3 regions of the Streptomyces sp. NPDC002499 genome follow, and region 2 is predicted to be linked to each of the others. Evidence: riboswitches for the same ligand, from Rfam matches in the RefSeq annotation. Region 2 holds a riboswitch; each other region holds the start of a gene.
The links. Region 2 has a riboswitch for cobalamin ahead of ACWD5F_RS35415 (CbtB domain-containing protein). Riboswitches for the same ligand answer to the same signal wherever they lie in the genome.
Positions count from the first base shown of each region.

Region 1: it holds a riboswitch for cobalamin, as region 2 does, so the genes downstream of both, ACWD5F_RS27280 (cobalamin biosynthesis protein) here and ACWD5F_RS35415 (CbtB domain-containing protein) in region 2, are expected to answer to the same signal.
Region 3: it holds a riboswitch for cobalamin, as region 2 does, so the genes downstream of both, ACWD5F_RS39795 (ribonucleoside-diphosphate reductase subunit alpha) here and ACWD5F_RS35415 (CbtB domain-containing protein) in region 2, are expected to answer to the same signal.

Region 1 is NZ_JBSFXO010000009.1:439,824-449,785, forward strand. Features, by position in the region: gene cobN (cobaltochelatase subunit CobN) at 1-2,569, opposite strand, end outside; gene ACWD5F_RS27275 (cobyric acid synthase) at 2,566-4,077, opposite strand; gene ACWD5F_RS27280 (cobalamin biosynthesis protein) at 4,074-5,018, opposite strand; cobalamin riboswitch at 5,120-5,259, opposite strand; gene ACWD5F_RS27285 (hypothetical protein) at 5,381-5,602, opposite strand; gene ACWD5F_RS27290 (anion permease) at 5,636-6,883, opposite strand; gene ACWD5F_RS27295 (lysozyme) at 7,037-7,867, opposite strand; gene ACWD5F_RS27300 (class II aldolase/adducin family protein) at 8,063-8,794, shown strand; gene ACWD5F_RS27305 (alpha/beta hydrolase family protein) at 8,978-9,962, shown strand, end outside.
Region 2 is NZ_JBSFXO010000014.1:70,418-80,379, reverse strand. Features, by position in the region: gene metE (5-methyltetrahydropteroyltriglutamate--homocysteine S-methyltransferase) at 140-2,458, shown strand; gene ACWD5F_RS35425 (histidine phosphatase family protein) at 2,587-3,195, shown strand; gene ACWD5F_RS35420 (CbtA family protein) at 3,284-4,036, opposite strand; gene ACWD5F_RS35415 (CbtB domain-containing protein) at 4,059-4,280, opposite strand; cobalamin riboswitch at 4,316-4,460, opposite strand; gene ACWD5F_RS35410 (LacI family DNA-binding transcriptional regulator) at 4,595-5,521, opposite strand; gene purU (formyltetrahydrofolate deformylase) at 5,568-6,473, opposite strand; gene ACWD5F_RS35400 (methylenetetrahydrofolate reductase) at 6,470-7,342, opposite strand; gene ACWD5F_RS35395 (aminomethyl transferase family protein) at 7,372-8,715, opposite strand; gene ACWD5F_RS35390 (extracellular solute-binding protein) at 9,108-9,962, shown strand, end outside.
Region 3 is NZ_JBSFXO010000016.1:215,999-225,960, forward strand. Features, by position in the region: gene ACWD5F_RS39760 (extracellular solute-binding protein) at 1-1,110, opposite strand, end outside; gene ACWD5F_RS39765 (GntR family transcriptional regulator) at 1,431-2,195, shown strand; gene ACWD5F_RS39770 (carbon starvation CstA family protein) at 2,357-4,492, shown strand; gene ACWD5F_RS39775 (YbdD/YjiX family protein) at 4,467-4,664, shown strand; gene ACWD5F_RS39780 (DUF3311 domain-containing protein) at 4,835-5,089, shown strand; gene mctP (monocarboxylate uptake permease MctP) at 5,086-6,714, shown strand; gene ACWD5F_RS39790 (GNAT family N-acetyltransferase) at 6,796-7,302, shown strand; cobalamin riboswitch at 7,367-7,495, shown strand; gene ACWD5F_RS39795 (ribonucleoside-diphosphate reductase subunit alpha) at 7,619-9,962, shown strand, end outside.

The DNA of each region.
Region 1 (9,962 bases), on a different contig from region 2:
CCTGGAGGTACCGCTGCACCAGCGAGTCCGCGAGAGACTGGCCGACCTCCCAACTCAGCCTGGACGGAATGGCCTTGGGGTCGACCGAGTAGAAGTTCCGGCCGGTCGGCAGGACGTTGACCAGGCCGCGGGTCGGGGAGCCCGAGGGACCCGCCGGGACGTAACCGCCGTCCAGCGCCTTGAGGATGTGGTCGATCTCGTCGGTGGTGCGGGCGAGCCGGGGGACGACCTCCTCGCAGGCGAACTCCAACACCGCCACGGCGTCCGGGAGTTCGGCGCCGATGACGGCACGGACCAGCGCCGGGACGGTCGTGACGTCCCACTCCTGGGCCTCCATGCCCTCCGCGAACCGGCGGCACAGCTGCTCCAGCAGATCGATCGCGTCGGCGGCCGACCGGGCCGGTCCCTCGACCAGTTCCGTCAGCTCCACCGGCACCTTGACGGGAGCGCCGGGCTCGGTCAGCAACTCCTTCTCGCCGAGCCCGAAGTGCTCGGCCAGCGAGGCCCGCAGCCCCGGCAGCGCGTTCGCCTGGCCGCCCCACACCTGCGAGGCGCGCAGCACGGCGAGCACGAGGTTCACGCGCGCCTCACCGACCGGGCCGCCGCCGAGGATGTGCAGCCCGTCGCGGATCTGCACGTCCTTGATCTCGCACAGATAGCCGTCGATGTGCATCACGAACTCGTCGAAGGCCGCGTCGTCCGGCTGGTCGTCCACATGCAGGTCGTGATGCAGCTCGGCCGCCTTCACCAGCGTCCAGATCTGGGCGCGCACGGCCGGAGCCTTCGTCGGGTCCAGGTCGGACACCATCGCGTACTCGTCGAGGAGTTGCTCCAGCTTCGCCAGGTCGCCGTAGGTGTCGGCACGCGCCATCGGCGGCACGAGGTGGTCGACGACCGTGGCGTGCCCGCGCCGCTTGGCCTGGGTGCCCTCACCGGGGTCGTTGACGATGAACGGGTAGATGAGCGGGAGTTCGCCGAGCACGGCGTCGGGCGCGCAGCCGCCGCTGAGCCCAAGTCCCTTGCCAGGCAGCCACTCCATCGTGCCGTGCTTGCCCATGTGGACGATCGCGTCCGCGCCGAAGCTGTTGTCCAGCCAGCGGTAGGCGGCCATGTAGTGGTGCGACGGCGGCATGTCGGGGTCGTGGTAGATCGCGATCGGGTTCTCGCCGAAGCCGCGCGGCGGCTGGATCATGACCACGACGTTCCCGAACTGGAGGGACGCCAGCACGATGTCGTCGCCGTCGACGTAGAGGTTGCCCGGCGGCTCACCCCACGCGTCCGACATGCCCTGCCTGAGCGCCGGTTCGAGCTTGTCGAACCACGCCTGGTAGTCGGCGAGCGGCACCCGCGCGGGCGCGGCGGCCAACTGGTCCTCGGTGAGCCATTCGACGTCGTGGCCACCGGCGTTGATGAGTGTGTGGATCAGCTCGTCGCCGTTGTCCGGGTGCCCTTCGACGACGTACCCGGCGTCCCGGAGCGCGTCCAGCACCTGGATGGCCGAGGCGGGCGTGTCCAGCCCCACGGCGTTTCCGACCCGCGAGTGCTTGGTCGGGTACGCGGTGAAGACGAGCGCGAGCTTCTTGTCGGCGTTCGGCTTGTGCTTCAACTTCGCGTGCCGCACGGCGATTCCGGCGACCCGCGCGGCCCGCTCGGGGTCGGCGACGTACACCGGGACGTCGTCCGGACCCTGCTCCTTGAAGGAGAAGGGGACCGTGATCAGCCGTCCGTCGAACTCGGGGATCGCGACCTGCATCGCCGCGTCCATGGGGGAGAGGGCGGCATCGGAGTCGTCCCAGGCCGCGCGGGACGACGTAAGGCAAAGTCCTTGCAGCACCGGCACGTTGAGGTCGGCGAGGGCCCCGATGTCCCACGCCTCCTCGTCACCGCCGGCCGAGGCCTGCGAAGCGTGCGTGCCGCCCGCGGCGAGGACGGTGGCGATCAGCGCGTCGGACCTGCCGAGGATGTCGTACAGCCCGGAGTCCGCGCCGCGCAGCGAACCGCAGTACACGGCAAGGGCGTTGGCGCCCTTCGCCTCGATCGCGTCGCACAGGGTGTCCACGAAGGCGGTGTTGCCGGAGAGGTGATGCGCTCGGTAGAAGAGCACGCCGACGGTCGGCCGGCCCTCGACGAAGGCGCGCTCGCCGTGGACGCCGAACTCGGCCATCTTCCGCGGCTCTTCGAAGCCCTCGCCGGTGAGCAGGACGGTGTCGGAGAGGAACCGGGCCAGCTGCGAGAGGTTCTCCGGGCCGCCCTCGACGAGGTACCGCAGCGCCTCGGCCACCACACCGGCCGGCACCGACGACTCGGCCATCAACTCGGCGTCGGGGACGGTCTCCCCGCCGAGCAGCACCGTCGGGATCCCGGACGCCTTCAGCGCGGCGAGCCCGTCCTCCCAGGCGCGCTTGCCGCCGAGCAGCCGTACGACGGCGATGTCCGCACCCTCGACGAGCGCGGGCAACTCGCCCTCGACATCCACCCGGTTCGGGTTGCCGATCCGGTACCCGGCGCCGGCGGCACGCGCCGCCAGCAGATCCGTGTCGGCGGTCGACAACAACAACACTGTGCTCATGCGGGCGCTCCCGGTGGAATGAAAGGCAGTCCTTGCGGCGCGCCGGACTCGATGAGCCGCCACAGCGCGTCCGTGTCCGCGTGCTGTTCGATCAGGTCGCCGAGCCGGTCGAGCTGCTCCTCGCGCAGCGCGGCGAAGGAGGTGTCGGCGGCCGGCACGAACCGGCGCCCCGCGGCGGCCGCCACTTCGCGCAGGAACGCCCGCCGGAACCCGTCCGACTCCAGCGAGCCGTGCCAGTGGGTCCCCCAGGTCTGACCGACCCGGCAGCCGTCCAAGAAGGTTTCTCCTCCCAGGACTTCGGCGACCCCGTGATGGATCTCGTACCCCTCGACCGGCTCGCCGAGGGCTTCGCCCACCGGCCTGGTGAGGGTCTTCTCGCGCGCGAACCGCACCCGCAGGGGCAGCACCCCGAGTCCGTCCACGTGTCCGCGCCGGCTCTCGACCTCGTCCTCGATGTGCTCGCCGAGGACCTGGAAACCACCGCAGACACCGAGGATCGGCCGCTGCTCGGCGGCCCTGCGGACCAGGGCGTCGGCAAGTCCCCGCTCCCGCAGCCACTCCAGCGCCTTGACCGTCCCCCGGGTCCCCGGGATCACGACGAGATCGGCGTCGGCCAGCTCCTCGGGCCGGTCCACGAACCGCACCACGACGCCCGGTTCGGCGGCCAGCGCGTCCACGTCCGTGAAGTTGGACATGAGCGGGATCGCGCAGACGGCGACGCGCAGCACGTCCTCGCCGACCGGCGGCGCGGTGTTGGACTCGCGGACGGTCCCGCGCAGCGAGATGCGCAGCCCGTCCTCCTCGTCGATCCCGAGCCCGTGCTGGAACGGCAGCACGCCGTACGTCCGCCGCCCGGTGAGGCCGTGCAGCATCTCCAACCCCGGTTCCAGCAGCGACACATCGCCCCGGAACTTGTTGACGACGAACCCGGCGATCAGGGCCTGATCCTCCGGGCTGAGCAGCGCGACCGTCCCGAAGAAGGAGGCGAAGACGCCCCCGCGGTCGATGTCGCCCACCACGAGCACGGGCAGCCGCGCGTTGCGCGCGATCCCCATGTTCACGATGTCGGTCCGCCGCAGATTGATCTCGGCAGGACTGCCGGCCCCCTCACAGATCACCGCGTCATACGTGCCCCGCAACTCCGCGAGACAGTCGAGCACGGTCCCGAGCAACCGTTCCTGCCGCCCGCCGTGGTAGCCACGCGCACTCATCTCGCCCACGGGCTTGCCCATGAGCACGACCTGGCTGCTCCGCTCGCCACCGGGCTTGAGCAGCACGGGATTCATCAGCGCGGTCGGCTCGATCCGACAGGCCTGCGCCTGCATGGCCTGCGCCCGCCCGATCTCCGCGCCCTCGCGCGTCACGAACGAATTGAGGGACATGTTCTGCGCCTTGAACGGCGTGACCTTCACGCCCTGCCGCACCAGCCACCGGCAGATCCCGGCGGTGACGACACTCTTGCCGGCGTCCGAGGTGGTCCCGGCGACCAACAGCCCGCCGCCGCTCATGACTTGCGCCCCTTCGCGAGCAGCCGCCCGGCGACGCTCACGCCGAGCGCGAGCAGAGCGACGCGCCGGGACAGCCGTACGGCCCGCTCGATGTCCTGTGTGACGACGGCGCGCCCCGAGGCGCCATTGAGGACGGGCCGGTGCTCGACTCGCCCTCCATAGGCCAGCGTTCCGCCCAGCCGCACCCCGAGCGCCCCCGCGAACGAGGCCTCCACGGGCCCGGCGTTGGGGCTCGGGTGCTTGCCCGCGTCGGCGCGCCAGGCGCGTACCGCCCCGCGCGGATCGTCGCCCGCCACGGTCGCGAGGACGGCGGTGAGCCGCGCCCCCGGCCAGCCGGCCACGTCGTCGAGGCGGGCCGAAGCCCAGCCGTAGCGGCGGTACTTGGGCGATTTGTGCCCGACCATGGCGTCGAGGGTGTTCACGGCCCGGAAGCCGACCAGGCCCGGCACGCCCGCCACCGCGCCCCACACCAGCGCGCCCACCACCGCGTCGGAGGTGTTCTCGGCGACGGACTCGACGACGGCCCGGGCGATCCCGTCGGCGTCGAGGGCCTGGGGGTCGCGCCCGCAGAGATGGGGCAGCCGGGCCCGCGCGCGCTCGATGTCCCCGGCCGCCAAAGCCTGCCCGATGGCCCCGGCCTCGCGGGCGAGGGAGGTGCCGCCGACGACGGCCCAGGTGGCGGCGGCGGTCAGCGCGACGGAGGCGGTACGGGAGGGGCGTACGGCGGACGTTGCCGCGGCGGCGAGGGCGACGGCGCCGCCCGCGCACACGGCGGTGTGCAGGGCGCCCCAGCCGCGGTGGTCGCGCCACAGCACCTGCTCCACGGCACCGGCGGCCCGGCCGAACGCGGCGACCGGATGGCCGCGGCGCGGATCGCCGAGCAGATGGTCACCGAGGAGGCCGGCGGTGGCGCCGTACGCGAAGACGCGATCGGCACGCATCGGCTCAGCCGGCCGTCGGGTCGGGCAGAGCTCGGGTGATGGACCTCAACAGGCGGCCGCGCATGGCGAATTGTCCTCACTCAGGGTGTCCGCGCCCTGGTTCGAAGAGAGCGACGGCGAGAGTTCCTGGCTCCCGGGACTACCTACCCCGGTGACAGTGGCGGGACCGCGCCGGAATCACACCGGCTTCCTCTCTTGCCGCCGTACTTGGCCCCGGCAGTCCACCACGGGCCTGGAAGAACCGTCAACTTGCCGCTGACCTGCGACGGGAGAGTGTGCTGAGGCCCACACAGGGCCCGTCGGAGGTCGGCGGACGATCGGTCGAGGAACAGGCGGGGATCAGGCGGGGACGAGTCGGGGGATCAGGCGACGATCAGCGAGATCCCGTACGCCACAGCCGCCGCGCACGCCGCGAAGCAGACGTAGGCGCCGGTCACCGCGAGGGTGGCCGAGCCGCCCTGGGCCGTCGCCCTCTCCTGGCGGGACAGGCCCGCGACGCCGAGGGTGAACAGGGCCACGAGGCCCACAGTGACCACGAGGCTGACGCCGAAGACGGAGCCGAGGGCCGCCCAGTCGATGTGCATGCTGGTGATTCCTTCGTTACCGGTGGGCGGGGATCAGAGAGCGGGGGCGGCCGACGGGGCGGCCGGATCGGCCGCGGGGGCCGCGGGCGCCGGGATGGTGGCCGTCAGGTCGTCGGTGACCGGGCCCGCGGGAGGCGGGGTCACGGCGGCGATCGCCGTGGTCACCACGCCGGGCGGCTCCTCGGTCTCGTTGACGTTGCTGTGGTCGACGACCTCGCGGCGGGAGAGCTTCCAGATGGCCGCGCTGGAGGCGATCAGGAAGACGGCGACGACCGCCGTGCCCCAGTCGCCGAGGTCGGTGACGGACTCGGCGAGCGCGCCCACCAGGGCGGCGGCCGGCAGGGTCAGGCCCCAGGCGACGAACATGCGGGTCGCCGTCGACCAGCGGACCACCCCGCCCTTGCGGCCGAGGCCCGCGCCCATCACCGAGCCGGAGACGACGTGCGTGGTGGAGAGGGAGAAGCCGAGGTGCGAGGAGGCCAGGATGGCGGTCGCCGCGCTGGTCTGGGCGGCGAAGCCCTGCTGCGGCTGAAGCTCGGTCAGGCCCTTGCCCATGGTGCGGATGATCCGCCAGCCGCCGAGGTAGGTGCCCAGCGCGATGGCGAGACCGGCGGAGAGGATGACCCAGGTGGGCGGGTCGGAGTCGGGGGCCACGGCGCCGCCGGCGACCAGGGCGAGGGTGATGATGCCCATCGTCTTCTGCGCGTCGTTGGTGCCGTGGGCCAGCGAGACCAGTCCGGCGGAGGCGATCTGGCCGGCGCGGTAGCCCTTCGCGGCGGCCTTGCCGTCGGCCTTCCTGCCGAGCCGGTAGGACAGGCGGGTCGCGAGCAGCGCGGCGACACCGGCCACGATCGGGGCGGCGACCGCCGGCAGCAGCACCTTGGTGACGAGCGCGTCGCCGTGCACCGCACCGGTGCCGGCCGAGGCGATGGTGGCGCCGATCAGACCGCCCATCAGGGCGTGCGAGGAACTGGACGGCAGTCCGACGAGCCAGGTCACCAGGTTCCACAGGATCGCGCCGACCAGGGCGGCGAAGATGACCTCGGGACGGATGCCGGTCTCGTCGACGAGACCCTTGGAGATCGTGTTGGCGACCTCCACGGAGAGGAAGGCGCCCACCAGGTTGAGCGCGGCGGACATCGCCACCGCCACCTTGGGCTTGAGCGCACCGGTCGAGATGGTGGTGGCCATCGCGTTGGCGGTGTCGTGAAAACCGTTCGTAAAATCGAACGCGAGAGCGGTTACGACCACAATCGCGAGGATCAGCGAGAAGTTTTCCATTTACCCAGGCAATCGTTCGAGGTCATCGGTCCTTTGAACGTAGGCAACCTGAATGAACGGAAAGTGAACTGAGGGGGGCTTGGTGGTGTATGAAACGGGGGGTCGCCGCACCGATCCGTCCCGGCGACCTCGACGACCCCCGCGCCCCATGGCTCAGTAGCCCCGGGCGAACCTCTTCAGCTGGGTCCGGGTCCCGTTGAAGAGATTCTGATCACCCGGCAGGCTGCCGCTGTTGTCGTACTGCCAGAAGGTCCAGTACGACCATCCGGCCGGCAGCGCTCCCGTGTCCGCGGAGTCGTGGCGGGCGATCCACAGCGGGTTCGCGGCAAGCGCGTCGCTGCCGCCGGTGCACAGGTTCCACCAGTGCGCGGTCGTGTAGATCACCGGCAGGCGCCCGGTCAGCCGCCGCACCTCGGCGCTGAACGACTTGATCCAGCCGACCATGGCCGCCTTGCTCAGTCCGTAGCACCTCTTCTTGGAGTCGTACGGGTTGTACTCGATGTCGAGCGCGGGCGGCAGCGTCCTGCCGTCCGCCGTCCAGGCGCCGCCGTGCCGCACGAAGTACGCCGCCTGCGCCTTGCCCGACGACTTGTTCGGCAGCGCGAAGTGGTACGCCCCGCGGATGATGCCGGCGTCGCGCGCACCGTCGTACTGCCGGCCGAAGTAGGGGTTCTGATAGGTCGTCGACTCGGTCGCCTTGATGTAGACGAACTTGGCGCCCTTGGCCTTCGCGCCGGCCCAGTCGACGTTCCTCTGGTGCGAGGAGACGTCGTGCCCCTTCGGCAGGCTCGCGGCGGAGGCGGGAACCTCGGCGAGCAGGCTGCCCCCGACGGCCAGCGCGGCCACGCAGGCCGCGATCAGGCGGCTGCGGCGGTGGTGGGGCGCGCGGAGCGGTGCGTGGAGAGGTGCGTGGAGAGGTGCGTGAGAGGGCGCGCGGAAGGGCGTGCGGACGGGCGCGCGGAACGGTGTGTGGTCACGGGCCATATGTCCCCCCGGAATGGCGACGTGCAGACAAAACACCCGGAGATTACTGGAAGATCCCCGTGCGCTCGGCGCTCCCCGGCCAAGCGCGACCCGTAAGAGGTATGTCCGCATAGGCGATCTTCCGGAGGTGCGAGTTCCGCCCTAAAGTGCCCCGACCCGGCGGCGGCCGAGGGGCGCGGCTGGCAGGATCGCGCCATGGCTGAGCAGAGGCGGGACGGGCGCGGCGGGCGGGACGAACGGGGCGGTGCGCAGGGCGTGCCGGAGGCGTGGGGGAGAGCCGTGCACGCGGATGAGGCCGAAGCCTGGGAGGCGCTGGTCGCGACGGCCCGCCGCACGGTGTCCGAGGGTCTGGTCGTCGGCACCTCCGGCAACGTCTCGGTGCGCGTCGGCGACACCGTGCTGGTCACACCGTCGGGCGTGCCCTACGACCGGCTGACGCCGGACGACGTGACCGGCGTCGACCTCGACGGCCGGCAGGTTCTCGGCACCCTGATCCCGACCAGCGAACTGCCGATGCACCTCGCCGTGTACCGCACGACCGACGCGCACGCCGTCGTCCACACGCACGCCGTGCACGCGACGGCCGTCTCGACGCTCGTCCCCGAACTCCCGGTGATCCACTACATGGCCGCGGCCCTCGGCGGACCGGTCCGAGTCGCGACTTATGCGGCATACGGCACCGACGAGTTGGCCGAGAACATGCTCCGCGCCCTCACCGACCGCTCCGGCTGCCTCCTCCAGAACCACGGCACGGTCACCCACGGCACGACCCTCGACCAGGCCTACGACCGCACGGCCCAACTGGAGTGGATGTGCCGCCTGTGGCTGACGGCGTCCTCGGTACCGGGCCTGTCACCGACGCTCCTCACGGGGGAGCAGCTGGCGGAGGTGGGGGAGAGGCTGCGGGGGTATGGGCAGCGGGGGTGAAACGGCGACTGTGGGGCTGGGGCTGGGGCTGGGGCTGGGGCTGAGGCTGGGGCCGGGGGTGGTCATGAGCCTGCGGCTGAAGCCGAGACCGAGCCTCCTCGTGAGAGCGACCGGCTCGCAGGAGATGTCACCCGTCCCTCCTTCCGGCTGGCCGGTGACCGGCTCCGCCAGGACACTGGACGGGTGCGCACAGTCAAAGCAACGGCCGCTGCCGTCACCGTAGCCCTGGCCGCCGGCGCAGCGTCCGTCGCGGCCGGCCGGTTCGCGAGCGACGCCGCGCTCAAGGCGCCGCCGGGCAGACCGCTGCCCACCGAACCCCGGCTCACCGTGCATGCCACGGCGGCCGGCCAGATCGCCCTGACCCGGGCCCTGGCCTCCCTGCGCCCCGGTACCTACGGCCTGGCCGGCGACGACAGCCACGCGGTCGTCGGCCCCGTCCTCGACAGCGCCACCCACACCGCCGACACCGTCGTACGCCGCCTGGAACGCGTCACGCACGGCACCCTCGAACCCGGCGACAAGGTCTGGCTCACCCCGAACGTGCACGTCGGCGACCCCGGCACCGCGCTCGGCCTCGACCACGCCGACGTCGAGGTCACCGGCGAACTCGGCGCGCTGCCCGCCTGGTTCGTGCCCGGCGTGCGGGACACCTGGGTGATCACGGTGCACGGCCTCGGGGCGACCCGCGAACACCCCATGAACGTCATGGAGTTCCTGCACCGCCAGCAGTTCCCGGTCCTGGACCTCGCCTACCGCGGCGATCCCGGCGCGCCCCGCTCCCCGGACGGGCTGAACCACCTCGGCGAGACCGAGTGGCGCGACCTGGACGCGGCGATCCGGCACGCCGTGCGCCAGGGCGCGTCGAAGGTCGTCCTGTACGGCTGGTCCACCGGCGCCACCATGGCTCTTCGCGCGGTCGCCCGCTCTGGACTGCGCGACCGTGTCTCCGGGCTCGTGCTGGACTCCCCGGTGCTCAGCTGGCCGGCCACGCTGCGCGCCCTCGCCTCGGCCCGGCACACGCCGGGCGCGCTGCTGCCGCTCGCGGTCCGCGCCGCCCAGGGCCGCACCGGCCTGCGGGGCGATCCCACCGCGGAGACCGCCGACGCCGCGCAGCTCACCGTCCCGACCCTGATCCTGCACGGCCCGGACGACACCCTGGCCCCCTGGA
Region 2 (9,962 bases):
GGCGGGTCGGCGTACATACCAGGCGGACGACCGCGCAGTTCCACTGCCGCACGGGGTCGGGCCCGCCCGGTTTCGTCACCCTTCGCGCTCGCGTCCCGTCGCCGGGATCTCAGGGATCCATCTCGCGAAGGAGATCTCCGTGACCACCAAGACCGCAGCCGCGGCAGCGCGGGCCACCGTGTACGGCTACCCCCGCCAGGGCCCGGACCGGGAACTGAAGAAGGCCATCGAGGGCTACTGGAAGGGCCGCGTCACCGCCGACGCCCTGCGCGCCACGGCCGCAGAGCTGCGTGGCACCAACTGGCGGGAGCTGGCGAAGGCCGGCGTCGACGAGGTGCCGACCGGCGACTTCTCGTACTACGACCACGTCCTCGACACCACCGTCATGGTCGGCGCCGTCCCCGCCCGTCACCGCGCGGCCGTCGAAGCGGACGCCCTGGACGGGTACTTCGCCATGGCGCGCGGCACCCAGGACGTGGCGCCGCTGGAGATGACGAAGTGGTTCGACACCAACTACCACTATCTGGTGCCCGAGTTGGGCCCGGACACGGTCTTCGCCGCCGACTCGACCAAGCAGGTCGCGGAGTTGGCGGAGGCGCTGACCCTCGGGCTGACCGCCCGTCCGGTGCTGGTCGGCCCGATCACGTACCTCCTGCTGGCCAAGCCCGCCCCGGGCGTACCGGCCGACTTCGACCCGCTCACCCTGCTCGACCGACTGCTGCCGGTGTACGCCGAGGTCCTCGCCGACCTGCGGGCGGCGGGCGCCGACTGGGTGCAGCTGGACGAGCCCGCCCTGGTCCAGGACCGCACCCCGGCCGAGCTGAACGCCGCCACGCGCGCCTACCGTGACCTCGGTGGCCAAACCGACCGGCCGAAGCTCCTGGTCGCCTCGTACTTCGACCGGCTCGGCGACGCGCTGCCGGTGCTGGCCAAGGCGCCGGTCGAGGGGCTCGCCCTGGACTTCACCGAGGCCGCCGCGGCCAACCTCGACGCGCTGGCCGCCGTGGGCGGGCTGCCCGGCAAGCGACTGGTCGCCGGTGTGGTCAACGGCCGCAACATCTGGGGCAACGACCTGTCGGCGTCCCTCTCCACCCTCGGCACCCTGCTCGGCCTCGCCGACCGGGTCGACGTGTCGGCCTCCTGCTCGCTGCTCCACGTACCGCTCGACTCCGCCCGGGAGCGCGACATCGAGCCGCAGATCCTGCGCTGGCTCGCGTTCGCGAAGCAGAAGACGGCCGAGATCGTCACCCTCGCCAAGGGCCTCGCCCAGGGCACCGACACGATCGCCGCCGAACTCGCCGTCAACCGTGCCAACCTGGCCTCGCGTGCGGGCTCGCCGATCACACACGATCCGGCGGTACGGGCCCGCGCCGCCGCCGTCACGGACGCCGACGCCCGCCGTTCGCAGCCGTACGCCGAGCGCGCCGCGGCCCAGCGTGCCCACCTCGGGCTGCCGCTGCTGCCGACCACCACGATCGGCTCCTTCCCGCAGACCGGTGAACTGCGCACCGCCCGCGCCGACTTGCGGGCGGGCCGGATCGACACGGCCGGCTACGAGGAGCGCATCAGGGCCGAGATCCAGGAGGTGATCTCCTTCCAGGAGAAGACCGGTCTGGACGTCCTGGTGCACGGCGAGGCCGAACGCAACGACATGGTCCAGTACTTCGCCGAGCAGCTGACGGGGTATCTGGCCACGCAGCACGGCTGGGTGCAGTCCTACGGCACCCGTTACGTCCGGCCGCCGATCCTGGCCGGCGACATCTCCCGCCCCGAGCCGATGACCGTGCGCTGGACGACGTACGCCCAGTCCCTCACCTCGCGCCCGGTCAAGGGCATGCTCACCGGCCCTGTCACCATGCTCGCCTGGTCCTTCGTCCGGGACGACCAGCCGCTCGGCGACACCGCCCGGCAGGTCGCCCTCGCCCTGCGCAAGGAGGTCGACGACCTTGAGACGGCCGGAACTTCGGTGATCCAGGTAGACGAGCCCGCGCTGCGCGAGACGCTCCCGCTGCGCACCGCCGATCGTGCCGCGTATCTGGCGTGGGCGACCGAGGCGTTCCGGCTCAGCACGGGCGGGGTGCGGCCGGACACGCAGATCCACACGCACATGTGCTACGCCGAGTTCGGGGACATCGTCCAGGCCATCGACGATCTCGACGCGGACGTCATCAGCCTGGAGGCCGCCCGCTCGCACATGCAGGTAGCGCGCGAACTCGCCGCCCACGGCTATCCGCGCGAGGCGGGACCTGGCGTGTACGACATCCACTCGCCGCGCGTCCCGAGCACGGAGGAGGCCGCCGACCTGCTCCGCACCGGGCTCAAGGCCATCCCCGTCGAGCGGCTGTGGGTCAACCCCGACTGCGGCCTGAAGACCCGCGGTTGGCCCGAGACCCGGGCCTCGTTGGAGAACCTGGTCGCCGCCGCCCGCACGGTCCGTGAGGAACTGTCCGGGGCCTGATGCCGGGATCCGTCGACCGGGGAGGGCAGTTGGAGAGCCCTCCCCGGTCGGCGCGCGTACGGGCCGTGTCCAATGGAGACCCGTACACCGGACCCGTACACCGTGAACCGCATCAGGAGGAGCCGCCCGTGACCAGCCGTGTCACCTTCATCTCGCCCGCGATGAGCACCTCATTGCGCCAGGCGCGCTTCGACGACGGGGGTTCGATCGAGGCCAGCGGAGAGGCGCGGGCCCGTGCCGCGGCCGGAACCCTGCCCTCGGGTGCGCGGGTCGTCGTAGGCCCCAGTGCGCGCTGCCGTCAGACGGCGACCGCGCTGGGCCTCGACGGGTCCGAGGAAGCGGCGGAGTTGGCGGGGTTGGACGTGGGGCGTTGGCGAGGGCTCACCCTCGCCGAGGTCGGCGCCGGTGAGCCCGAGGCGGTGGCTCGGTGGCTGGCGGACCCGGCGTCCGCTCCGCACGGCGGGGAGTCCGTCGAGGAGTTGTGCGCGCGGGTGGCACGGTGGCTGGAGGCGTCCCTCGCCACGGACGGCCGTACGCTCGCCGTGGTCGAACCGGACGTCGTACGGGCCGTGGTGGTGCACGCGTTGGGCGCGCCCGCGGCGGCCTTCTGGCGGCTGGACGTGCTGCCGCTGACCGCCACCGCGCTCAGTGGGCGGGCCGGCCGCTGGAACGTGCGGATCGGACAGCCGCTGGATACCGCCGAGGCGGCTCAAGTCCCGTCGGCCGGCGGTTCATGAGGCCGCGTCCCGGTGCCGGCGTGACTGACGGAAGAACGCGAGAGGGCCCCGGACGGTTCCGCGGGGCCCTCTCGTCAGGTCGGTCGTGTCAGTGGGCTGCGGGCACCGCCGTAGGCGCCGGGACCCGGGCGGGCTTCGGGTTCAGCAGCCGTTCGGCCAACTCGCCGAAGGCCAGGCCGAATCCGCCCCACAGGGTGATCTGCATGGCCAGCGCGGAGAGCCTGAAGCGCCACAGCACGGTGGCCGGGAAGTCCGCGGGGACCTCGTTGATGACCGGCAGGAACGCGTACGCCAGCCCGATCACCACAGCGAACGCGGCGAGCGCGACGACGGTCGCGTACCAGGTGCCCAGACTCGGTGCGAGCCGCTTGCCGAGGATGGTCGCGGCGACCGCGAGGAGCACGCTGAGCACCATCATCAGGAAGTACAGGGTGGTCCGCTTGCCGATGGTGTCGGGGTCGCCGACCGCCGGCGGGTTGGCCGGGTACTTCAGGAACGGCACGACGTAGACGGCCAGCAGCGCGCAGCCGGAGAGCAGCAGCGCGGTCGCGCGCGGGCTGAACCGGCCGACGCGGCCGAGCGCGAAGCAGAATCCGAGGGCGGCGATGCCGCCGAACGCGACGCCGTAGATCAGGACACCGGTGGCCAGGCCGGCGGTGGACTGCAGGGAGCGGGAGACGATCTCCATCTCGTGCTCGTGGGCGTGCGCGTCCTCGAAGGCGATCGCCTTGTCGACGTTCGGTTCACCCAGGAAGTAGGCGACGACGAGGGCGAGCACGCCGGCGGCGAGGCCGGCGAGCATGCCCCGCACAAGAAGGTTTCGCACCGTTGCGGAGTTCATGTGAGTGCTGGTTTCCCTCGGGTCAGTGGCAGGGGAAGCCGAGCAGGTGACGGGCGTCGTGCACCCACTCGTGGACGTCCGAACCGGACACGAGGGAGGTGGCGCCCTGTTCGGCGCCGACGAAGTACAGCAGGACCAGCATCAGGATGCCGAAGAAGACCGCCCAGGGGACGATCGCGCCGATCGGCAGCTTGGCGGGGAGAACGGGGGTGGTGGCTGTCGGCTGAGCGACATGCTGCGCCATGGCAGGGCCTCCTCTGGGAGTTCGCGTCCCATCTCGGTGGTGCACAGGACGACGGCTACGGGTCTGACTCGCCCCCCTCCGTTAAAGGGGTGGCACACAGTGGCGCGACCGTGCCGGACTCCCACCGGCTTCCGTTTTGGTGTCGTCGATATCAGAGTGACCGTACCGTGTGTCGCGAACATGGCCAATACCGCGCTACCTGGGGTGATGCCGGTCTCGCCCGCCGAGTGACGAGGATCATCGGCCTGGGCCGTCAAATCACCGCGTGGATACGCCGGTTCGGGCGCCGTACGCCCGGCGGTCCCGCGCGCCGGTCACACCGAGGCGCGGACCACGATCCGGCCCCGCACCGGCGTCAGGCCCTCCGAGTCGATGCCGAGGGCGGCCCGGGCGGCGAGCCGGCCGAGGGCTTCGGCGTCGATGTGGACGGTGGTGAGCGCGGGCGTGGTCAGGGAGCCGTGCTCGGTCTCGTCGAAGCCGATCACGGCCATCTCCTCGGGCACCCGAAGTCCGAGGTCGCGCAGGGCGGTCAGGGTACGCAGCGCGATGTCGTCGTCGAAGGCGGCCACGGCGGTCACGTCCGGATGGGCCGCGCGGAACGCCCCGACGGCGACCGCGCCGGCTTCTCGCGGGCGGGGGACGACGAGGCGCTCCAGGGGTGGCAGGCCCAGGCGCCGGGCGGCCTCGCGGGCGAACCCGAGGCGGGCCTCGGTGAGCGGGAAGTCGTGGTCGGGCATGGCCATGGTGATCCGGGTGTGCCCCCGCTCGGCGAGATGGCCGATCTGCAGGGCGGCGTTGGCGGCGAACCCGTTCTCCCAGTCCTCCTCGATGGGACCGTGCTCGCGCATGTAGACCTCGCCGAGTCGCAGCACGGCCCGCGGCACGACGGTGTCGAGGATCTTCTGCGTGGCCTCGGGCGCGGTGTGCCCGTGCCGCACGAGCAGGACGTGGTCGTGGGCCGCCAACTCCTCGTCCAGGCCCCGGACATAGCTCCGGGAGAAGTTGCCCTCCAGACCCTCGTCGACATTGAGGACGACGATGCGCGAGGACCCCTCGCGCAGTGCCCGGGCGATGCCGTGCGGGACGTACCCCAACTTGTGCGCGGCGGCCAGGACCCGTTGTCTGGTCGCCCCGGAGATGGTCTGCCGGGGGTCGTCGTTCAGTACGAAGCTCACGGTCGCCCGGGAGACTCCGGACGCCTCGGCCACGTCGCTCAGCGTCACCCGGCCGGAACGGCCCATGCCGGCACACTCCCGCCTCTGGAACGATTAAGCGCCGGCACTCAGCCTAGGCGAACACGATGGTGTGGTTGCCGTTCCTGACGACCCGGTCCTCGGCGTGCCACAGCACCGCCCGGGAGAGGACCGCGCGTTCCACGTCGGCGCCCCGGCGGGTCAGGTCCGTGGCGGTGTGGGCGTGGGTGACGCGGACGACGTCCTGCTCGATGATCGGGCCCTCGTCGAGGTCCTCGGTCACGTAGTGGGCGGTGGCGCCGACGAGCTTCACGCCGCGTTCCTTGGCCTTGGCGTAGGGCCCGGCGCCGATGAAGGCGGGCAGGAAGGAGTGGTGGATGTTGATGATCGGGACGCCGAGCCGTTCGATGAGGTCGCCGCTGAGGATCTGCATGTAGCGGGCGAGGACGACGAAGTCGACGTTGCCCTTGAGCAGCCGCAGGTGTTCCGTCTCGGCGGCGGACTTGTCCGGCCCCTGGGAGGGCACGTGGAAGAACGGGATGCCGAAGGCGCGTACCTCCTCGGCCACATCGGGGTGGTTGGAGATCACCATCGAGACGGTGAGGGGCAGTTGGCCCTGCCGATGGCGCCAGAGCAGGTCGAGCAGGCAGTGGTCGGACTTCGACGCGAAGATCGCGACCCGCTTGGGGACCGACAGGTCGCGCAGCGTGTACGTCAGACCGAACCGTTCCACGAGGTGTTCGTCGAGGTCCGTCCGCAGGGCGGGCAGCGCGGCCCGGAGGCCGTCGAGGCCGAACACCGTGCGCTGGAAGAAGGCGCCGCCCTGCGGGTTGTCGGAGTACTGGTCGAGGGCGACGATGTTGGCGCCGTGCCCGCTGAGGACCGACGTCACGGCCGCGACGATGCCGGTGGCGTCCGCGCCCTGCACGATCAACGAGGCCTGCTGCGCGGGGTTTTCCGCCGTGCCGGCGCGGGCCGGGGCGTCCTGCGTGAGGGTCATGCCGTGCTGTCCTTCCGGAAGCGGGCGGCCCAGTCGGAGGTGGCCGCGATCCCGCCGAACGTATAGAAGTGGATCTTCAACTCGCCGTGCCGGGCGGGGTCGTGGGCCGCGGCGAGGTCGCGCAGGAAGCGGTCGGGGCCGGCGGTGCCCATGAGGTTGGTCAGGGAGAACCCGTACTTCTTGACGACGGAGGCGCTGGTGCCCACGCCGAAACGGGCCGCGTAGGACAGGAGTCGGCGCGCTCCGGCGGGTCCGGGGACGCCGATCCTGATCGGGAGGTCGATGCCTCGGCTGCGGACCTCCTCCACCCAGGCGAGCACCGGGTCGACGTCGAAGCCGAACTGCGTGATGATCTCGCCGTCCAGGGGGTGTGCGGCGAGGGCCTCGTGCTTGTTCCGCAGCGCGGACCACAGCGTCAGGTCGTCGATCGACGGATGGCCCTCGGGGTATCCGGTGATGCCCACGTGCCGCACGCCGTACTCCCCCAGCAGTCCTGTGTCGATGAGGGACAGCGAGTCCGCGTAGGGGCCCTCGGGGTGTGCCGGATCGCCGCCGACGAGGAACACGTTGTCGGACGTGCCGTCGGCGCGCAGGCCCGCGAGGAACCGCTCGAAGTCGCCGCGGGAGCCGAGGCGGCGGGCGGATATGTGCGGTACGGGGACGAAGCCGAGCCGCTTGACCGCCCGGGCCGCGTCCAGACGCATCGGGAGGTCCTCGTTGCCGAGGAAGGTGATGTTGATGCGGGTGCCCTGGGGGATGCGGTCGCGGGCCTCTTCCAGTCCGGGGACGTCCTTGCCGGTCATCTCCAGGGAGAAGTCCTCGAGCAGCGCGGTGCCGACCGCTGTTCCTGTCGTGCTCGCGGGGTTCATCGTCGTGGGTCTCGCTCTCTGGGCCCGCGTCAGCGGTCGCGGCGGTAGAGGGTGCGCGCGTGCTCGTCGAACGGCGACGGCCGCACGGTGGCACGGATGCGGGGGAAGCCGAGGTCGGCCTCGGGATCGGTGCCGGGACCGGGGTGCTCGCCCCAGACCACGCTCACCTCGGTGCCGGGCACGGCGTGCTCGGCGTCGATCAGGGTCTGGGCGAGGACCGCGCCCACGGGGTCGATCGACGCGCTCTGCATGGTGACGCCGACCAGACCGTCGGCGGACTCCACCCGGTGGCGTGCGTACGAGAGCACGAACCCGGAGTCCTGGCCCTCGCCGATCGCCGCGCGCACGTCGGCGGGGTCGAGGACGAGGGTGACCTTGGTGCGCCGCACCTCGTCCTTGGCCTTCTCCAGGGCGTCCCGGCCCACGAAGTCGTGCCGGAAGGAGATCATCTTGCCGTAGCCGAGTTCGTACGGCGACACGTAGTAGTCCTCGATGTCCTCCGAGAAGTAACTGCCGTTCAGCGGGCGCTTGCCCTCGATTCCGAACAAAGGCAGTTGCCTGCGGTATTCCAGCAGTTCGGGGTCGGTGTAGATGGCGGGCACCGGGGACGGTATCCAGCCGCTCTCGACGCTGGGGGTCGTGTACGCGAGGGCGCCGACCTGGATCAGGCCGAGCGGTTCGCCGACCTTCAGGAACCTCTCGTGCACGTGGGCCGCGTGCTCCCAGGGGCCGATGAACTCGAAGCCGGCCTGGCCCGCCATGCCGTGCCGCAGGGCGCGCAGCGGGCGCCCGTCGAGGACGACCGGGCTGGAGTGGAAGAACTTCGTCTCCGGCAGTGGGCCGCCGAAGGCCCGCTCGGCCAGCTCCACGGCCAGCGGCCCCTGGATCTGGTAGCGGAACAGCTTCGGGTCACCCCCGCCGGGCCGGAAGGCGGAGGAGGGGTCGGTGGCGAAACCGACGTCGTAGCCGCCCTTTTCCGCGTGGTACTGCACCCAGTGCTGGGCGGCGGGGATGCCGCTGAGCAGGTACCGGTTCTCGGCCTCCCGGGCGAGGATCCCGTCGGTGACGATGTGGCCTTGTCGGGTGACCGGCACGTACTGCTTGGCCTGTCCGATCGCGAACCTGGCGAAGTTGTTGACGCCGTGATCGGCCAACACCCGGGTGGCGTCGGGGCCTTCGATCGTCAGGTCGTACATGTGGTGCGAGAGGTCGAGCAGGGCCACGCCCTCGTGCCAGGCGTTCTGCTCCTGCCGCCAGCCCGCGTACTCGCGCGCGACGACCTCGGGGGTCCACGGCTCGGCGCCCGGTCGCCACAGCAGCCTGACCGGCGAGCCGGCCGAGTCGATGCCGTCCTGGAGGGAGGGGGTTGCCATGGCGGCTCCTTCGTGTCGCTGTCCGTCCCGGTGAGGGCAGCTAAATCGTTCTAGTGAAAGCTAACAGGACCGACCCTGCGGGCGGGTGGCTCCGGACGCGCAAGCATTGCGTGCGCTCGGCGCGCCGAGCATGGTCGTTCGCTTCGCTCACCCTCGAAAGTCTTTCGTAACCGGGGCTTTTCTCCTCCTTGTCCCGGAGGTGACGCGCATGTCAGTGTCCCGGTCCAGCAGGCAGGCCGCTGCGGCGGTGCGCACGAAAGCCTTTCGCGCTGCTTTCCGTATCTGCCTTGCGCACCCCATGGCATTGCGAGAGAAAGAGGCAGAGCATGCACGGGACTTCGAGATCGAGAGCTCGGCGCATAGTCGTATCCCTGACCACCGTGTCGGCCGCCGTGGCCATCGCCTCCTGCGGGACGTCGGGGCCGTCCACGACGTCGTCCTCGAAGGGCCTGACGATGTGGGCGCTCAACGACCAGACGATCCTCAAGGAGTCGGTCGACGCCTACAACAAGAAGCACCCGGACGGGAAGATCACGCTGCGGCTGTTCGCCAACGACGACTACAAGCAGAAGCTGCGCGTGGCCTTCGGCGCGAACCAGGCACCGGACATCTTCTTCAGCTGGGGCGGCGGCGCCCTGAACGACTACGTCAAGGCGGGCAAGGTCGACGCCCTGTCCGCGTCCCAGGTCGAGACGGACCGGTTCACGCCGAGCGTGATGCAGAGCGCCACCTTCGACGGCAAGGTCTACGGCGTGCCCGCCAACGGCCTGGCGCCGGTGGTCCTCTACTACAACAAGAAGGTGCTCGCCGACGCGGGCGTCCAGCCCCCGAAGACGTACGACGACCTGCTCGCGGCCGTGAAGAAGCTGAAGGCCAAGAACGTCATCCCGATGTCCCTCGCGGCCAACTCCAAGTGGCCGACGCTGATGTACACGGAGTACCTGCTCGACCGGACCGGTGGCTCCGGGGTGTTCTCGAAGATCGCCGGCGGTGATGCCTCGGCGTGGCAGGACGCGTCGGTCACCAAGGCCAACCAGTACCTCCAGGACCTGGCCGAGGCGGGTGCCTTCGGTGCCAACGCCTCGTCCGTCAACTACGACCAGGGGGCCTCCACCGCGCTCGTCTACTCGGGCAAGGCGGCCATGGAGGTGATGGGCACCTGGGAGTACGCCAACTTCGTCAAGGCCGCGCCGGACTTCGCGAAGAACGACCTCGGCTTCACCACGTTCCCGACCGTGCCCGACGGC
Region 3 (9,962 bases), on a different contig from region 2:
CGGGACCTCGGTGGCGGGGTCGGACTTCAGGGGGGCGAGGTCGGTCTTGTTGTTGGGCAGGTTGCCCTTGGCGATCAGGCCCTTCTGGCCGGTGGTGCCGGTGAAGGCGTTGATCCACTCGGCGGCGACGGCCTGAGCCTTCGACTTGACCGGGACGGCGAGGTCGGAACCGCCCAGGAAGACCGGCATGTTCTTGCCGGACGGACCGGGCATCACGAAGTTCTCGAGGTTGTCCTTGAGCTTGCCGGTCTTGTCGTTCTTCGGGTCGGCGGCGGTCGCGCCCTCCCAGGCCGCACCGAAGATCATGCCGGACTTGCCCTGGCCGTAGACGATGTAACGGTCGGACTCGTCCTTGGTCTTGTCACCGTGCATGTACTTGTCGATGACGTTCTTGAACTCGGTGAGGCCCTTGATGGACTCCGGCGAGGAGAGGTTGGCCTTCCACTGGCCGCCGTCCTCCTTGGCGATGGAGCCGCCGGCGTCGTAGACGTAGGACATGGCCGCGTACCAGTCACGGGTGGGCTGGTACCAGGCGGAGAACTTGTCGCCCTCCTTCTTCTGCACCTTGTCCAGCGCGGAGGTCAGCTCCGCGTACGTCTTCGGCGCGGTCTTGACGCCCACCGAGGCGAACAGGTCCTTGCGCCAGTTGCCGACGCGGCCACCCGCGTAGTACGGCACGCCGTAGGTCTTGCCGTCGTACTCCACCGAGGCCTTGAGGCCGTCCAGCCACGCGGAGGAGTTGTCGAACTTCGCCGCGTCCAACGGGGCGAAGGCGCCCTTGACCATGTAGGCCAGCATCTCGGTGTTGCCCATCTCGACCACGTCCGGCACCTTGTCGGTGGCCAGGACCGCGTCGAGCTTGGTGTTCTTGTCCGGCCAGCCGTAGTACTCGTGCTTGATCTTGATGCCGGGGTGCTTCTTCACGATCGCGGCGTCGGCGGCCTTCACCAGCTCGGGCCAGTTGTTCTGCGCGTCGACGGTGAGCCAGACGGTCAGCGACTTGACGTCCGCGCTGTCCGACCCTTTGTCCTTGCTGTCGCTGTCCCCGCATGCCGCGATGGAGACCATCATTCCCGCGATTCCGATCGCGGCTATCAGCTTGCGCTTCACGCCACCCTCCTCAGGGATGCCACAAACCCCCCTGGCCTCCCCGCATCGCGTTAGGCCGGGACCTGGACCAGTGGTGTAGACCAGTACCGGGAGCTTGGACCAGACCAGATGCCCTGTCAAGGGTGCTCGAAACCGCCCTGACCAGCCGTTATGGGACCTACATATGCAGGAACCTTTAAGTAAGAAGGCAGCGAAAACCCTGGCCCCGGAGTACGCTCCTCCGCTAGACCACTTGGCTCTGTGGACTAGACCAAAACTGGTGGCGACGGTATACAGAGGGGATCACGAAACGAGCCGCATCCGGAGCGGGAAGGCAGACCATGAGCACCGACGTCAGCAGTGCGGAGAACGAGGGTGGGGCGACCGTCCGTACCGCGCGCGTGCCCAAGTACTACCGCCTGAAGAAACACCTGCTCGACATGACGGAGACGCAGACGCCCGGTACGCCGGTGCCGCCCGAGCGGACCCTCGCGGCCGAGTTCGACACCTCGCGCACCACGGTCCGCCAGGCGCTTCAGGAACTGGTGGTCGAGGGGCGCCTGGAACGGATCCAGGGCAAGGGCACGTTCGTCGCCAAGCCCAAGGTCTCGCAGGCGCTCCAACTCACCTCGTACACCGAGGACATGCGCGCCCAGGGCCTCGAACCCACCTCGCAGCTCCTGGACATCGGCTACATCACCGCCGACGACCGGCTCGCCGACCTGCTCGACATCACCACCGGCGGCCGGGTGCTGCGCATCGAGCGGCTGCGCATGGCCAACGGTGAGCCGATGGCCATAGAGACCACCCACCTCAGCGCCAAGCGCTTCCCGGCCCTGCGCAGGTCTCTGGTCAAGTACACGTCCCTCTATACGGCGTTGGCCGAGGTCTACGACGTCCACCTGGCCGAGGCCGAGGAGACCATCGAGACCTCGCTGGCCACCCCGCGCGAGGCCGGCCTGCTCGGCACCGACGTCGGGCTGCCGATGCTGATGCTGTCCCGCCACTCGCTGGACCGGGACGAGCAGCCGGTGGAGTGGGTGCGGTCGGTGTACCGCGGCGACCGCTACAAGTTCGTGGCCCGCCTCAAGCGCCCGCAGGACTGAGCCGGCAGCACCACGGACCGGACCGGGAGAACTCGACAACTCGCGCCACTGAGCCGGTCGCGACTTGCGACAGCGCACACCGCGTGGTGCACGCGGTGTAGCGCAACTCCCTTTCCTGCTCTACGTTCCTCCCGTCGCCGCATGGACGGGAGGACATCCCAGTGCGTACCGCGAACGTCCGCTCCATCGCCATCTGGACCCTTGTCGCGCTGATCGGCGCGACCGGCTGGTCCGTGCTAGCGCTCTCCCGGGGCGAGGACGTCTCGGCCGCCTGGATGGTCGCCGCCGCCCTCGGCACCTACGCCATCGCCTACCGCTTCTACGCGAAGTTCATCGCGCAGAAGGTGCTCAAGGTCGACGGCACCCGCGCCACCCCGGCCGAACGCCTCGACAACGGCATCGACTTCCACCCCACCGACCGGCGCGTCCTGCTCGGCCACCACTTCGCCGCGATCGCCGGCGCGGGCCCCCTGGTCGGCCCGGTGCTGGCCGCGCAGATGGGCTATCTGCCCGGCACGATCTGGATCATCGCCGGGGTCGTCTTCGCCGGCGCGGTCCAGGACATGGTGGTGCTGTTCTTCTCCACCCGCCGCGACGGCAGGTCGCTGGGGCAGATGGCCCGCGAGGAGATCGGCCCCTTCGGCGGCGCGGCGGCCCTGATCGCCGCCTTCGCCATCATGATCATCCTGCTCGGTGTGCTGGCCCTGGTCATCGTCAACGCCCTCGCCGCCTCCCCGTGGGGCACCTTCTCCATCGGGATGACCATCCCCATCGCCCTGTTCATGGGCTTCTACCTGCGGGTCCTGCGCCCCGGCCGGATCGCCGAGGTCTCCCTCATCGGCGTGGGCCTGCTGCTGCTCGCCCTGGTCGCGGGCCGCTGGGTCGCCGAGTCCTCCTGGGCCGACACCTTCACCCTCGCGCCCTCGACGCTGGTGGTCTGGCTGGTCGCGTACGGCTTCATCGCCTCGATCCTGCCGGTCTGGATGCTGCTCGCGCCCCGCGACTACCTCTCGACCTTCATGAAGATCGGCACCATCGCGCTGCTCGCCCTCGGGGTCGTCATCGCCCTGCCGACGCTGAAGATGGACGCGGTCACCGACTTCGCCCGGCACGGCAACGGCCCGGTCTTCGCCGGCTCGCTCTTCCCCTTCGTCTTCATCACCATCGCCTGCGGGGCGCTGTCCGGCTTCCACGCGCTGATCTCCAGCGGTACGACGCCGAAGATGATCCAGAAGGAGACGCAGGTCCGCATGATCGGCTACGGCTCCATGCTGATGGAGTCCTCCGTCGCGATCATGGCGCTGCTCGCGGCGAGCATCATCGACCCCGGTCTGTACTTCGCGATGAACGCGCCGGCCGGGGTCATCGGCACCACCGTGCAGAACGCCTCGCAGGTGGTGGGGAGTTGGGGCTACCAGATCTCACCGGACGCGCTCGCCCGGGCGGCGCAGCGGGTCGAGGAGTCGAGCCTGCTCTCCCGCACGGGCGGCGCGCCCACGCTGGCCGTCGGTGTCTCGGAGATCTTCTCCAAGGTCACCGGCGGGAGCCTGCGGGCCTTCTGGTACCACTTCGCGATCATGTTCGAGGCGCTGTTCATCCTGACCGCGCTCGACGCCGGCACCCGGGTCGGCCGATTCATGCTCCAGGACATGCTCGGCAACGTCATCAGGCCCTTCAAGAACGTGAGTTGGAAGCCCGGCCTGGCCATCACCAGCGCGATCGTGTGCGCGCTGTGGGGCTACTTCCTGTGGGTCGGTGTCCACGAACCCCTCGGCGGGATCAACCAGCTCTTCCCGATCTTCGGCATCTCCAACCAGCTCCTGGCCGCGGTCGCCCTCGCCGTCTGCACGACCCTGCTGGTCAAGTCCGGCCGCCTCAAGTGGGCCTGGATCACCGGGATCCCGCTCGCCTGGGACGCCACGGTCACGCTGACGGCGAGCTGGCAGAAGGTCTTCTCCAGCGACCCGCGGGTCGGCTTCTTCAAGCAGCGCCAGGTCTTCCAGGACGCGATCGACTCCGGCAAGGTGCTACCGCCCGCCAAGACCATGGACGACATGCACACCGTGGTCACCAACTCCACGGTGGACGGCGTCCTCACCGCCGTCCTCGCGGTCCTGATCATCGTCGTGATCGCGGACTCGCTGCGGGTCTGTGTCCGGCACGTCCGCCGGCCCGCGCTGTCCACCTTGAGCGAGGCGCCCTATGTCGAGTCCAGGATCCTGGCCCCGGCCGGCCTCTTCCCGACCCACAAGGAGAAGGAGGAGGAACGCGATGCGGTCACTCCGTCGGGCGTTTAGAAGCGTGCGCTGGTACGTGCGCGAGCTGACCGACGAGTCGGCGTACGACCGCTACGTCGTCCACCTGCGCAAGGGCCATCCACAGGCCGAGGTACCCACGCGGAAGGCCTTCGAACGGATGCGCACGGACCGTCAGGAAGCGGACCCGCGACAGGGCTTCCGTTGCTGCTGAGAGCCTTTCGCGGAGCCCCGTTGGGCCATCTGTCGGGCCTTCACAGAATCGACATACCGATATGCGGACGAGGTCTTCCGCATCCGTGACACCGTGACCTACATTGCCTGCGCGTTACCCAGGTGATCACAGGCGATCCCTGGTGGCCAGTGAGGGGACGGAGCCGCGGAATGTCAGAAGTGCCCGAAGTGAAACCACCGGTGGTGACACCGGTCCGCGTGGTGATCGCCCTCTGTCTGATCGCCCCGTTCGTGGCGATGCTCTGGGTCGGCTCCTACGCCAAGACCGACCCGACGTTCATCGGCATCCCCTTCTTCTACTGGTACCAGATGCTGTGGGTGCTGATCTCCACCGCGCTGACCATGACCGCGTACCAGCTGTGGCAGCGTGACCAGCGCGCCCGCACGAAGGGTGCCGCCAAGTGAACGACGGCGTGAACGGCGTAGCGCTCGCCGTCTTCATCTTCTTCTTCGTGGCCGTCACGGTCGTCGGCTTCCTGGCGGCCCGCTGGCGCCGGGCCGAGAACGAGGCCAGCCTCGACGAATGGGGCCTGGGCGGACGGTCGTTCGGCACCTGGGTCACCTGGTTCCTGCTCGGCGGCGACCTCTACACGGCGTATACGTTCGTGGCGGTCCCGGCGGCGATCTACGCGGCCGGCGCGGCCGGCTTCTTCGCGGTGCCGTACACGATCCTCGTCTACCCGCTGATCTTCACCTTCCTGCCCCGCCTCTGGTCGGTCTCGCACAAGCACGGCTATGTGACGACGTCCGACTTCGTGCGCGGCCGGTTCGGCTCGAAGGGCCTCTCGCTCGCGGTGGCCGTCACCGGCATCCTCGCGACGATGCCGTACATCGCGCTCCAACTCGTCGGCATCCAGGCGGTCCTGGACGTGATGGGCGTCGGCGGGGGTGACGACACCAACTGGTTCGTGAAGGACCTCCCGTTGCTGATCGCCTTCGGCGTGCTCGCGGCGTACACCTACTCCTCGGGACTGCGCGCGCCCGCGCTGATCGCGTTCGTGAAGGACACGCTGATCTACATCGTCATCGCGGTGGCGATCATCTACATCCCGATCAAGCTGGGCGGTTTCGACGACATCTTCGCCAAGGCCGGCGAGGCGTTCGCGCAGACCAACCCGGCGACCGGCAAGCCGCGCGGCGCCCTCGCGCCGGCCGAGGCGGGTCAATGGACGTACGCCACCCTGGCGTTGGGCTCCGCGCTCGCGCTCTTCATGTACCCGCACTCGATCACCGCGACGCTCTCCTCCAGGAGCCGTGAGGTGATCCGCCGCAACACCACGATCCTGCCGCTGTATTCACTGATGCTCGGCCTGCTGGCGCTGCTCGGGTTCATGGCCATCGCGGCCGGAGTGAAGGTCAGCAACGGGCAGTTGGCGATCCCGCAGCTGTTCGAGGACATGTTCCCGGACTGGTTCGCGGGCGTGGCCTTCGCGGCGATCGGCATCGGCGCACTGGTGCCCGCGGCCATCATGTCCATCGCGGCCGCGAACCTCTTCACCCGCAACATCTACAAGGACTTCATCAAGCCGGACGCCACCCCGGCCCAGGAGACCAAGGTCTCCAAGCTGGTGTCCCTGCTGGTGAAGGTCGGCGCCTTGGTCTTCGTCCTGACGATGGACAAGACGGTCGCCATCAACTTCCAGCTCCTGGGCGGCATCTGGATCCTCCAGACCTTCCCGGCCCTGGTCGGCGGCCTGTTCACCCGCTGGTTCCACCGCTGGGCCCTGCTCGCCGGCTGGGCGGTCGGCATGATCTACGGCACGGCCGCCGCGTACGGCGTCGCCTCCCCGACCCAGAAGCACTTCGGCGGCTCCTCCAAGGAGATCCCCGGCATCGGCGAGATCGGCTACATCGGCCTCACGGCGTTCGTCCTGAACGTCGTCGTCACGGTGGTCCTGACCTTCGTCCTGAAGGCACTGAAGGCCCCGGAGGGCGTGGACGAGACGCAGCCGGGCGACTACACCGCGGACGCGGGCGACCCGGGCGTGGAGGTGGAACTGCCGCCGGCCACGGCGGGGACCTCGCACTAGACGCTCCCGGTCAACGGGTCATCGGGCCGCCGGAGAAAATCCGGCGGCCCGTTGTCGTACCCGTCGGGCACACTCGCCTGCATGGACATCGTGATCCGGGCAGCGCACCCCACCGAATACGAGACCCTCGGCGAGATCACCGCCCAGGCCTACCTCCAGGACGACCTGCTGACCTTCGGCGAGAGCGACTGGTACCTCGGCGAGCTCAAAGACGTGGCCAAGCGGGCGGCCGTCGCCGACGTACTGGTCGCCGCGGACGGGGACCGGATCCTCGGCGGGGTCACCTTCGTCACGGCCGGCACGCACATGGCCGAGCGGGCCGGCCCCACCGAGGCCGAGATCCGCATGCTCGCCGTCGACCGGGCGGCCCGCGGCCGGGGCGCCGGCGAGGCACTCGTCCGCGCCTGCGTCGACCGCGCACGAGCCGCCGAGGACTGCACCGGCATCGTCCTGTCCACCCAGCCGACCATGCGCGCCGCCCACCGCATCTACGAACGCCTCGGCTTCGTCCGCGTCCCGGAACGGGACTGGAACCCCATTCCGGAGGCCGGCGACTTCGTGCTGCTCACCTATCAGTTGACGTTCTGACACGCTCCGAAGTCGGCGCGCGACACAACATCTAGGGGTGCTCCTACAACCCAGCACAAGATGTATGCTCATGCTCGCTGTCGTCGCAGGGGAATCCGGTGCGAATCCGGAACTGTCCCGCAACGGTGTACTCATGCGTGTTCGCACACGTATGGGCGTCAGTCCGAGGACCTGCCGACAGCGCGCCCGACCAAGCCGGTCGGGTGCCATGACGTCCGGGCCTCGTGGAATGGGCCGGGGACGCGACGCCGTCGTGCGCTCGTGGCTGCCCCCTGCCCTCCGCCTGGCCCCCGTGCCCAGCGAGGGAGAGCCCCACGTGACCATCGCGCCAGCCGACCCGGCTTCAGTCACCGCGCCGGAGACCGACGGCCCCGGTACCGCGTTGCTGCGGATCCTGACCGAGCTGACCGCCGACCTCCCCGACGCCGACCCCGGCCGGGTCGCCGCCGCCGCGCTGCGCGGCCGGTCCGCGCAGGCCGACGAGGCCGAACTGCGCGAGCTGGCCACGGAGGCCGCCGCCGGTCTCATCTCGGAGGACCCCGCCTACTCGCAGGTGGCCGCCCGGCTGCTGACCGTCTCCATCCGCGCCGAGGCCGCCTCGCAGGGCGTGACGTCGTTCACCGAGTCGGTCGCCGTCGGCCACCGCGAGGGCCTCATCGCCGACCGCACCGCCGAGTTCGTCCGCGTCCACGCGGCCCGCCTCGACGAACTGATCGACCGCACCGCCGACGACCGCTTCGGCTACTTCGGCCTGCGCACCCTGCACAGCCGCTACCTGCTGCGCCACCCCATCACCCGCAAGGTCGTCGAGACCCCCCAGCACTTCATGCTGCGCGTCGCCGCCGGCCTCGCGGAGGACGACAGCACGCGCGCCCTGGACGAAGTCGCCTCGCTCTACCGCCTGATGAGCCGGCTCGACTACCTCCCCTCCTCCCCCACGCTCTTCAACTCCGGCACCCGGCACCCCCAGATGTCGTCCTGCTACCTCCTCGACTCCCCGCTGGACGAGCTGGACTCCATCTACGACCGCTACCACCAGGTCGCCCGCCTCTCCAAGCACGCCGGCGGCATCGGCATCGCCTACTCCCGCATCCGCTCCCGGGGTTCACTGATCCGCGGCACGAACGGACACTCCAACGGCATCGTCCCGTTCCTCAAGACACTCGACGCCTCCGTCGCCGCCGTGAACCAGGGCGGCCGGCGCAAGGGCGCGGCCGCGGTCTACCTGGAGACCTGGCACTCCGACATCGAGGAGTTCCTGGAGCTGCGGGACAACACCGGTGAGGACGCCCGCCGTACGCACAACCTCAACCTCGCGCACTGGATCCCGGACGAGTTCATGCGCCGGGTCAACGAGGACGGCGTCTGGTCGCTGTTCTCCCCCGCCGACGTGCCCGAACTCGTCGACCTGTGGGGCGCGGAGTTCGACGCCGCGTACCGCAAGGCGGAGGCCGCCGGGCTCGCCCGCAAGACCATCCCGGCCCGCGACCTCTACGGCCGCATGATGCGCACCCTCGCGCAGACCGGCAACGGCTGGCTGACCTTCAAGGACGCCGCCAACCGCACCGCCAACCAGACCGCCGAGCCGGGCCACACGGTCCACTCCTCCAACCTCTGCACGGAGATCCTGGAGGTCACGGACGACGGCGAGACCGCGGTCTGCAACCTCGGCTCGGTCAACCTCGGCGCCTTCGTGGTCGGCCGGGACATCGACTGGGACCGGCTGGACGAGACCGTCCGCACGGCCGTCACCTTCCTCGACCGGGTCGTCGACATCAACTTCTACCCGACCGAGCAGGCGGGCCGCTCCAACGCGAAATGGCGTCCCGTCGGCCTCGGCGCCATGGGCCTCCAGGACGTCTTCTTCAAACTCCGCCTGCCCTTCGACTCCCCCGAGGCCAAGGCCCTCTCCACCCGCATCGCCGAGCGCATCATGCTCGCCGCGTACGAGGCGTCGACGGACCTGGCCGAACGCAACGGCCCCCTCCCCGCCTGGGAGAAGACCCGCACGGCCCGGGGCGTCCTGCACCCCGACCACTACGACGTCGAACTGACCTGGCCGGAGCGCTGGGCGGCACTGCGGGAACGTATCGCCAGGGTAGGTATGCGCAACAGCCTCCTCCTCGCGATCGCCCCCACCGCCACCATCGCCTCGATCGCCGGCGTCTACGAGTGCATCGAGCCGCAGGTCTCCAACCTGTTCAAGCGCGAGACGCTGTCGGGCGAGTTTCTCCAGGTCAACTCCTACCTGGTCGACGAGTTGAAGCGCCTCGGCGTCTGGGATGCCCGCACCCGCGAGGCGCTGCGCGAGGCCAACGGCTCGGTGCAGGGCTTCGCCTGGATCCCGGCGGAGGTCCGCGCGCTGTACCGCACGGCCTGGGAGATCCCGCAGCGCGGCCTGATCGACATGGCCGCGGCCCGCACCCCGTACCTGGACCAGTCCCAGTCCCTCAACCTCTTCCTGGAAACCCCGACCATCGGCAAGCTCTCGTCGATGTACGCGTACGCGTGGAAGCAGGGCCTGAAGACGACGTACTACCTGCGCTCGCGGCCGGCGACCCGGATCGCCCGCGCCGCCCAGGCCCAAGCAACCGTCCCCGTCCAGCAGGCCGTTGACCCCGACGCGGTCGCCTGCTCCCTGGAAAACCCCGAGTCCTGCG